Regions from separate parts of the Bacillus lumedeiriae genome, predicted to be linked through region 2. Evidence: predicted binding sites of a transcription regulator. Region 2 holds the regulator's gene; each other region holds the start of a gene.
What was found. The regulator CtsR, encoded in region 2, represses protease genes until heat stress. The targets are predictions, from matches to a motif close to ATGGTCAATAAAGGTCAAACA.
Positions count from the first base shown of each region.

Region 1: a site for CtsR is predicted at 1,513-1,533, ahead of clpP (ATP-dependent Clp endopeptidase proteolytic subunit ClpP). Genes of this name have one in related genera too.
Region 3: a site for CtsR is predicted at 1,314-1,334, ahead of clpB (ATP-dependent chaperone ClpB). Genes of this name have one in related genera too.

Region 1 covers NZ_JAUIYO010000003.1:180,160-183,441, forward strand. Annotated here, with positions in the region: gene rpoN (RNA polymerase factor sigma-54) at 1-673, opposite strand, end outside; tRNA gene QYG89_RS07090 (tRNA-Arg) at 1,271-1,342, opposite strand; gene clpP (ATP-dependent Clp endopeptidase proteolytic subunit ClpP) at 1,603-2,202, shown strand; gene QYG89_RS07100 (HPr family phosphocarrier protein) at 2,336-2,599, opposite strand; gene whiA (DNA-binding protein WhiA) at 2,704-3,282, opposite strand, start outside.
Region 2 covers NZ_JAUIYO010000016.1:124-3,405, forward strand. Annotated here, with positions in the region: rRNA gene rrf (5S ribosomal RNA) at 1-1, shown strand, start outside; gene QYG89_RS14340 (hypothetical protein) at 447-683, opposite strand; gene QYG89_RS14345 (CtsR family transcriptional regulator) at 1,243-1,707, shown strand; gene QYG89_RS14350 (UvrB/UvrC motif-containing protein) at 1,729-2,271, shown strand; gene QYG89_RS14355 (protein arginine kinase) at 2,271-3,282, shown strand, end outside.
Region 3 covers NZ_JAUIYO010000005.1:96,961-100,242, forward strand. Annotated here, with positions in the region: gene clpB (ATP-dependent chaperone ClpB) at 1-1,298, opposite strand, end outside; gene QYG89_RS09140 (undecaprenyl-diphosphate phosphatase) at 1,471-2,283, shown strand; gene QYG89_RS09145 (metal-sulfur cluster assembly factor) at 2,436-2,744, opposite strand; gene QYG89_RS09150 (Cof-type HAD-IIB family hydrolase) at 2,934-3,282, shown strand, end outside.

The DNA.
Region 1 (3,282 bases), on a different contig from region 2:
GCTTCGGATTCAGCTTTTGGATAAAATCAGCTGCTTCCTGAATTTCTTTTATCTGGACATTTAATTTCTTCGCAACCGACCGCCAGTTCTTTTCAGCAAATGCAATGAAATGGTCTTGAATAATGACTGGAACGAGCGCCGGCACCCCTTTCATTCGTTCAAGCTGTAAAAGCAGACAATCTTGCAAATTCATAGCCCCGACACCGGCAGGCTCTAAATCCCGAATCATCCCAAGGATCTTGGCCGCCTCTTCCTCTTGACAGCGGCACATGCTTGCTGCTTCTTCCACCGTAATCGACATATAGCCGTTCTCATCCATATTATATAATAAAAAATCGAGTATTCTCTTTTGATCAGAGCTCATTGGAATCAACGAAAGTTGCATTCTTAAATAGTCTGTTAATGTCTGGGAGTGATCAGCCAAATGCTCCACCCAGTTTTTATCGTCTTTCTTTTCTAATTTCCCTTTACGTGTTCCTGCCTTCTCCTTCAGCTGAAGCGCTTTCATTTCAGACGTATCAAGCTGAATAAATGGGTTCTCCATCGTCTTTGATTCTAAAAATTCCACTAACTCTTGGGCAGAGTATTGCAGCAAAGCAATTGCCTGTGTTAACTCTTGTGTCATTGCAAGCTTCATTGTCTGCTGCTGCCAAAGGCCCGGCTTCAAATGCATATTCAAATTTCTCTCCCCCTCCCTATTCTATTATACAACAGGAAAGAAATTTGAGAATGAAAATTTACAATTTTTCAACCTCCCCGCAAATAAAGGAGGAGCCTTATAAATAATATATCAAAAAAAAGACTGACTATAAGAAGTCAGTCCCGACTGCAAAAGACCAGTCCCATGTGACGCAAGGTGCTGCCTCACGTCTTATATATAGTATGAAAATGTAAAGAATAGTGTTCCTGCAGTTTTTTGTGGGTAACGTGCGTGTTATACAAATCGCTTACCCGCCAATTACATAAACACCTTAAATTGGCACGCAAATTAATTGATATCCCTTTGCTTGGCTCTTTAAACTTGTCCGTTGATTTCCGTTCAGGAGCTTCGCTTTCCCCGCAGGAGTCCTCGCGTCTTTCAATACAATCAAATCGGTGAAAAATCATCGTGTAAACTTTATCAAAAAAGTAAGAAAGTCTCCCTATACTACTTGTAAGCAGTCATTTAGTATCATACTTGGCGTGATTCGCGGTTAATTTTTTTGCACAAAAAAACAGTGTTTCTACGAATAAACATTCATAAAAACACTGTCATATCAACACTTCATGACGCCCTCGGCAGGAATCGAACCCACATCTTAAGAACCGGAATCTCACGTGCTATCCGTTGCACCACGAGGGCTTAATCAGTACATTTCAAAATTATAAAGGAAGAACAGAGAAAAAGCAATAGTGATATTTAAAAAATGCAAATGAAAACATTTTGTTCGGGTGTTTAGCAGGAGTTTTACTGGGTATAATAGAATTCTATCGTAGAAGAATCTTTTTCCATCTAGGTATTATAAGTCGTATTATTTGACCTTCATTGACCATCATTGTATGATACTACTACATAATTTTTCCCGCATGAGCAATTATTTCATTCTTTAAGGAGGAGAAAAAATGAATTTAATCCCTACAGTTATTGAACAAACAAATCGTGGAGAACGTGCTTATGACATTTATTCACGTTTATTAAAAGACCGCATTATTATGCTTGGCAGTGGAATTGATGACAACGTAGCTAACTCCATTGTGTCTCAGCTGCTTTTCCTTGAAGCGGAAAACCCTGAAAAGGACATTTCTATTTACATTAATAGTCCAGGAGGAAGCATTACTGCAGGTATGGCCATTTATGACACGATCCAATTCATTAAGCCAGATGTACAGACGATCTGTATCGGTATGGCTGCTTCCATGGGTGCTTTCTTGCTGGCATCCGGTACGAAAGGCAAACGCTATGCCCTTCCAAACAGTGAAGTCATGATTCATCAGCCGCTGGGAGGAGCACAAGGACAAGCAACGGAAATTGAAATTGCTGCGAAACGTATTCTTTTCCTTCGTGATAAATTGAACCAAATTCTTGCTGACCGCACAGGCCAGCCGCTTGAAGTCATCGCTAGAGATACAGACCGCGATAACTTTATGACAGCTGAACGCGCTCTTGAATACGGTTTGATCGACAAAATCTTAACTCGAAATGAACTGCCAGAGAAAAAATAAAGAAACATGAAAAGAAGAGGCCTTAAAGCAAGGTCTCTTCTTTTTGATTTGGCTATGTGAATAACTATTGTTGATTGAAGTGAGCGCCCCAGCGGAAATCAACAGGCACGTCTAACAAAGCCTTTAATTGATATTAGTAATTTTCTTCTTTTTCAATAAAATCAACAAGTGCTTCCAGTGCTTCTTCTTCATCACGGCCGTCAATAGACAGTGTGACGGTACACCCCCGGTTAATCGCTAAGCTCATGATACCCATAATGCTTTTCGCGTTAACTTTCTTCCCCTCTTTCTCAAGGTGAATTTCTGAAGCAAAGCGATTTGCCTCCTGAACAAACAACGCGGCCGGACGTGCTTGCAGCCCCGTCTTCAGTTGAACTTTGGTTGTTTTTTCAATCATCCTTTTCTCCTCTTTTCTTATTTATTGGCTATGTGAATGACTATTATCGCTCGGAACAGAAAGCAATCGCCCCAGCGGAAATCAACAGGCTAGTTTAACAAAGCCTATTTATTAATCGGTTCATTCGCCCGGATTTTCTCAGCTATTTCATCTATTTTACGAAGGCGGTGATTAATACCTGACTTACTAATTGCCGAACCTGACACCATTTCCCCAAGCTCTTTAAGCGTAACGTCTTGATGAGCCACACGCAGTTCGGCAATTTCACGCAATTTCGCTGGCAGCACCTCTAAGCCGACTGATGACTCGATCAGCCGAATATTTTCCACTTGGCGCACAGCCGCACCGATCGTCTTATTTAAATTTGCCGTTTCACAGTTGACGAGGCGGTTAACAGAATTGCGCATATCACGGACGATGCGAACATCTTCGAAGCGAAGCAATGCATTATGAGCTCCTATAATATTTAAAAACTCGGTGATTTTTTCAGCTTCTTTTAAATAGGTGATAAATCCTTTCTTCCGTTCCAACGTTTTACTGTTCAAGTCAAAGAGATTCATTAATTCACATAAGGCATCATTGTGCTCCTTATAAAGTGAGAAAATCTCCAAATGGTAAGAAGACGTTTCCGGATTATTCACAGATCCCCCCGCTAAAAAAGCGCCGCGTAAATATGATCGGCG
Region 2 (3,282 bases):
CAAACGAAAAGAACAGCAAATGCTGTTCTTTTTTATTATCTAGGATCGGAAGGCTATCTATTTCTTCTATAAACTGTCGATACATGTCTCAGCTTATTAAGCCATTATTCGACTTTGACTATTCTCGCCGCCGAAGCCATGGGATTCTTTTTCCGAACGTCACGCTTGCTTTCTTTCAAAGAAGGGGAAGAGGCGCAACTTTGGTAAACAACTCCTGAGAAGTGAATTTCTCTTCTTCACTTGCATCTTTCCATTTTTCTTCTCAAGTTTTTCAGCGTTTTGCCTTCCGTCGCCGCCGTGACGGCATGAATCTCTCCTAGATCGGTCCTTGCCGTTTTAAAAGTCATAAATGGAAACGTCTTTTTCAGGAACAGGAACGGAATAACAAAACCAGTATGCCCCGTTTCGCCAGACAACTTCCGCATAGTTGCATAATTCAAGATTTTTTAGCGAGGTGAGGAATCCATGTACGTCCGTTTTTCTTCGGAAACGATTTGTACAATAATAAACCTTTTTCCCCATAAATATTTGGCTTTTTTTGTCCGTTTTTCGCAGTTTCTTGTCTTTTTATCTGCAATTGCCTGAACAGTCTGCGAGTGAAGAATGTCCGTTTGTTTTTGAATGAACTGAATCTCTGTTTTACTCAGCCAGTTGCCATGGGTGAAGAAATAAGACGATGTCATTCTCGATAGAAGCCGCTTCCCCCTGTATCGTTCTCAGTTCCGCATATAAAGTTTCCTGATAAGAAAGTTTGAAAAGGATGCGTGACAAACATCTTCTCCCTCTTTTTTCATCTATAAGACAATGACAACAGAACGCATGTTTCAAGAAGAGTTAATGTCCAAAAATAAGAATCAGGTACCTCCGAAAACAAGCCTGATTCAACCTCACTGTCATCCCACACCTAAAGGCAGGCTAGTGCCCTTAGTGGGCTTTCTCGTTCGCAAGGTTCTGTAAATCTAATGAATTGCTATAATTATTTGTTTCAATTAATATACTGGACCTAACTAAGGTATCAATTAAAATTTTCTACCCAGGATACGGAAAATGCTTAATCAATATTTCTGTTTTATGTTTATTTTTCTTTAACAAGTGGAATATAGAAATATCATTTTTAGAACGATTAAATTTCTTGAAAAGCGTCAAAAATGATCATTAAGTACATACATTAGAATTGCAAATGATTCGTACCTTCATGTATAATTAACGTCAAATATAGTCAAAGTCAGAAATGGAGGAGGTTTGATGCGTAATATATCTGATATTATTGAGGACTATTTAAAAAAAGTTCTTGAGATGAGTGGAAGCGAAATCGTGGAAATTAAGAGAAACGAAGTAGCTGAAAAATTTCAATGTGTTCCCTCGCAGATTAATTATGTAATTAATACTCGCTTTACTATTGAAAAAGGATACATGGTAGAAAGCAAAAGGGGAGGGGGCGGCTATATTCGCATTATAAAAGTAAAAGTACACGATCAATCTGATTTAATTGAGCAATTAGTTTCTTTAGTAGGAAATCAGGTTTCGCAATCAGCTGCTGAAAACTTAATTTATCGATTGATGGAAGAAGGTGTCATTTCAAATCGGGAAGCAAAACTTATGATGAGCGTAATTGATCGTTCTGTATTATATATTGATCTTCCTCATAGAGATGAACTTCGTGCGAGAATGATTACTTCTATGTTAATGGCTTTGAAATATAAATGATTACAAGGGGGGTGGTTTGCTTTGATCTGTCAGGAATGTAAAGAAAGACCGGCTTCACTTCATTTTACAAAAACATTAAATGGCGAAAAGACAGAATTTCACTTATGTGACAAATGTGCAAGGGAAAAAAGTGAAAAATATATGTTTTCTTATCACCCAGAGTTTTCTATTGGCAATTTACTAGGTGGTTTACTTAATCTTGATTCTCCATTTTCGTCAAAACCAACTCAATACCCGCAGCAGAAAGTCTTAAAGTGTGAAAACTGTCAAACAACTTTTCAGCAATTTGTTAATAAAGGAAAGTTTGGATGCGCCCATTGTTACGAAGCTTTTCAAGAGCAACTTGCCCCCATACTAAAAAGACTGCAAAATGGAAATAATATGCACAGAGGGAAGATGCCAGAAAGAATGGGCGGCACGCTTCATTTGAAAAAAGAAATAGCCGAATTAAAGACAAGGCTTCAACAAGCAATTGTACAAGAAGAATTTGAATTGGCAGCTGATATTCGTGATCAAATCCGCTCTCTCGAAAAAAAAATGCTTTTTGAAGGAGGAGAGTTGTGATGTCTCTAGAAAGGTTTATTAATCAGGCTGTCAGTTCATGGATGAGTAATGAGGGACCTCATTGTGATATTGTTTTAAGTTCAAGGGTCCGTCTTGCTAGAAATCTAGCTGATTATCGCTTTCCTTCATTCTTAAAATCTGATGAGGCAGAGGAGATGAGCAGAAAAATCAGTGAAGGCGTACAAGAGGAATATTCGCTTGAATTGCTTACGATGGAAAATTTGTCTCCATTGCAGAAACGTGTGCTAGTAGAGAAACACTTAATAAGCCCATACTTAGCTGATTCTACTGTACATGGAGCCGTTCTTCTTTCAGAAGATGAAGACATCAGCATCATGATTAACGAGGAAGATCATATTCGCATTCAGTGTCTTTCTCCGGGCTTACAGCTCAAAGAAACATTGGAAAAGGCCAATAATCTCGATGATGCCATCGAAGCCCATGTTCAGTATGCTTTTGATGAACAGAGAGGATATTTAACTAGCTGTCCAACAAATGTCGGAACGGGTTTACGGGCATCTGTGATGATTCATTTGCCTGGGCTGGTTTTAACGAAGCAGCTCAACCGTATTATTCCTGCTATCAGTCAAATTGGCTTTGTGGTCAGAGGAATATATGGAGAAGGCAGTGAAGCTTTGGGTAACATTTTCCAAATATCTAACCAGTTGACGCTTGGCAAGTCAGAGGCGGATATAGTAGAGGATTTGATAAGTATCGTTCATCAAATTGTCGCTCATGAAAAATCAGCTAGAGAAGCTTTAATCAACATGTCTTCCATCCATTTGGAGGATAAAGTATTCCGCTCTTATGGTGTATTAGCAAATAGCCGAATTATTGAAACAAAAGAAGCAGCTCAGTGTTTATCAGATGTGAGGTTAGGAATTGACATCGGTTACATTAGCGATGTTTCCAGAAGTATTTTAAATGAGTTGATGATTTTGACACAACCAGGCTTTTTACAGCAATATGCCGGTGGACCACTCCGTCCTGAAGAAAGGGACATCCGGCGCG
Region 3 (3,282 bases), on a different contig from region 2:
TGCAGCGCCGCTTCTTCAATTTCCAGCTGCATGACACGCCGGGTCACTTCGTCCAGTTCACTCGGCATGGAATCAATTTCTGTCCGGATCATCGCACATGCCTCATCCACTAAATCAATCGCTTTGTCAGGTAAGAAACGGTCAGTAATGTATCGATTGGACAGTGTCGCTGCCGCTACGATCGCCCGATCATGAATTTTCACCCCGTGGTGAATTTCAAACCGTTCTTTTAATCCGCGCAAAATGGAAATCGTATCTTCTGTTGTCGGCTCCTGAACGAGCACTTGCTGGAAGCGGCGCTCTAATGCCGGATCTTTTTCGATATATTTACGGTGTTCTTCGAGTGTTGTTGCCCCGATACAGTGCAGTTCCCCGCGGGCAAGCATCGGCTTCAGCATATTGCCTGCGTCCATCGCTCCCTCTGTTTTTCCCGCCCCGACGATCGTATGCAGTTCATCAATGAATAATAGAATCCTGCCATCACTTTTTTTAATTTCGTTCAACACAGCTTTCAGTCTTTCCTCAAATTCTCCGCGGAATTTCGCTCCAGCAATGAGAGCGCTCATATCTAACGCAAAAATCGTTTTATCTTTCAATCCTTCCGGTACATCTTTGCGGACAATTCTCTGCGCAAGTCCTTCAACAATTGCTGTTTTCCCGACACCCGGCTCCCCGATCAGCACCGGATTATTTTTCGTTTTTCGAGAAAGGATACGAATAACATGACGGATTTCATTGTCGCGGCCAATAACAGGATCAACCTTCCCTGAACGAACCTCTTCCACTAAATCACGGCCATATTTCGTTAATGCTTCATAGCTTGCTTCTGGCTGCTGTGATGTCACTTTTTGATTCCCCCTTATTTCTTTAATGGCTTCATTTATTTTGGCTGTTGTCAGTTGTTCTTTTTCTAAAAACCTTTTGATTTCGTAATCATTTGTCTCTGATAAGGCAGACATAATATGTTCGACAGAAAGATAGTCATCTTCCCATCTCTCCCGAATTTGATCTGCTTGATTTAGTACAGTTTGCAAAGCAGCCGCAACATAGGCTCCGTATTTCACTCCTTCTCCAGAAATGGACGGCTTCTTTGTCAGCTCTTCCTGAAGAAAGGCAAGCCAGCGTGTATTACTGCTGCCTGCTCGTTCAATGATCCGCGCCATTAAACTGTCTGTCCGGCCGGCAAGTGCCAGTAGAAAATGGACAAGATCAATTTCTGTATGTTTATTTTCTTCCGCTGTTTCTTGTGCTTGCGCCAGCGCTTCCTGCACCGACAGCGTCATCCGTTCGATATCCATATCACTTTCCACCCTCCTTTGACCTTTATTGACCTTTGATTAGATTATATTTCCTTGTAGGGCAAATTGTAAAGCGATACGACATTGTAAACGTAAAAAGGATATCTTTATACTTTCTTACCCGAACGTGCTACATTATAAAATGAAACTTTTATCAGTGGGGGATTTTATAGTGGAAAACGCTTATTTACTGCTAAAATACTTATTTTTAGGCTTGTTTCAGGGTTTTACGGAGCCGATTCCTATTTCTTCAAGCGGTCATTTGCAAATTGCTAAACATTTCTTCGGTATTGAAATTCAAGGACTGTCTTTCGAACTGCTTGTTAACTCTGCGTCGCTGCTCGCAGTACTGGCTATTTATCGTGCTGATATTATGCATCTCGCTGTAAATGGATTGAATTATGTAAAAGACCGAAATCCAGAAGATCGGTCCGAGTTTATGTTTATTGTATACTTAATCATCGCAACGATTCCTGCGGGAGTCATTGGTGTCGTGTTTGGTGATTTTATTGAAGGTCAGCTGTCTTCTGTCCGCACAGTTGCGATTACACTTATTATTACCGGAATCGCTCTTTGGACCATTCGTAATTTAAGAGGCCGCAAAAATGACGGTGACATGAAATTAAGTGATGCCATCATTATCGGCTGTGCCCAAGCAGTCGCTCTCATCCCGGGAATCAGCCGTTCTGGGGCAACGATTGTTGCTGCGATGGGGCTTGGCATGAAACAGGAAACCGCCCTCCGCTTCTCTTTTCTGCTATTTATTCCTGTCAGCGTCGGCGGCATGGTTTTAAGTTTCTCAGACATTCTAAGTGATCCCAACCTGAAGCAGCTGGCGATCCCGTACACTTTAGCGTTTATTGGATCATTTATCATGTCTTATGTCTCATTAAAATGGTTCATGAATATCATGGCTCAAGGAAACTTAAAATACTTTGCAATTTACTGCTTTATCGTTGGACCGCTTGTATTAATTTTCCTTTAATCAATAATCTAGTTTAGTAGATTAGATGAGAGTTATTCACGACCTTGATCGTGTTATTCACATTTTCGAGGTTTTGTTTATCATTTCGCCCACTTGTTCACTACTTCCCTGCCATTAAAAAAAGCATCGGCACATCGCCGATGCTTTTTTAATTATTGGATGCCAAGGGCAATTTTTGCGTAGCGGGACATTTTGTCTCGTGACCACGGTGGATTCCAAACGATATCCACTTCTACTTCCTTTACTTCTGGAATATCTGCAAGGGCTGCTCTTACCTGATCCACGATCACGCCGGCAAGCGGGCATCCCATCGACGTTAACGTCATTGTGACTTTCGTTTTCCCTTCTTCATCCATGTCTACATCATAAACGAGACCAAGGTTGACAATATCAATGCCCAGTTCCGGGTCAATCACTTGTTCCAGCGCCCCTAAAATATTTTCTTTTAAATCCTGATCCATGCTTTTTTCCTCCTTCTAACTATGTGTTATTCCTTATGATAACAAAGTGACGCATTATTTATCAGCTTGAACACTTATTTTCGGGCAAATAAGTAAACTTTATGTAAATATTCGTGCTTCATTGGACATATGTATCTAGTTAGGCGTACACTTGTAACAGGGAAACTATGAAAAGGAGTGTTGCAGTCTATGGCTGAAAAGCATTTAATTGTAGTCGATCTGGATGGAACGCTGCTTACAGATGATAAAAAAATCTCTCCTCGTACGAAACAAGTATTAGCAAAAGCGAGGGAACAAGGGCATGAAGTGATGATCGCTACAGGCCGTCCTTATCGCTCGAGCGGAATCTATTACCGTGAACTTGAATTAACAACACCAATGGTGAATTTCAATGGTGCTTTTGTTCATCACCCGCGAAACAATAGCTGGGGGATATATCATGAGCCAATGGATATGAAAACAGCTGCGGAAGTTGTGGAAGCGTGCCATGATTTTAACTTTCATAATATCGTTGCTGAAGTACAAGACGATCTATACT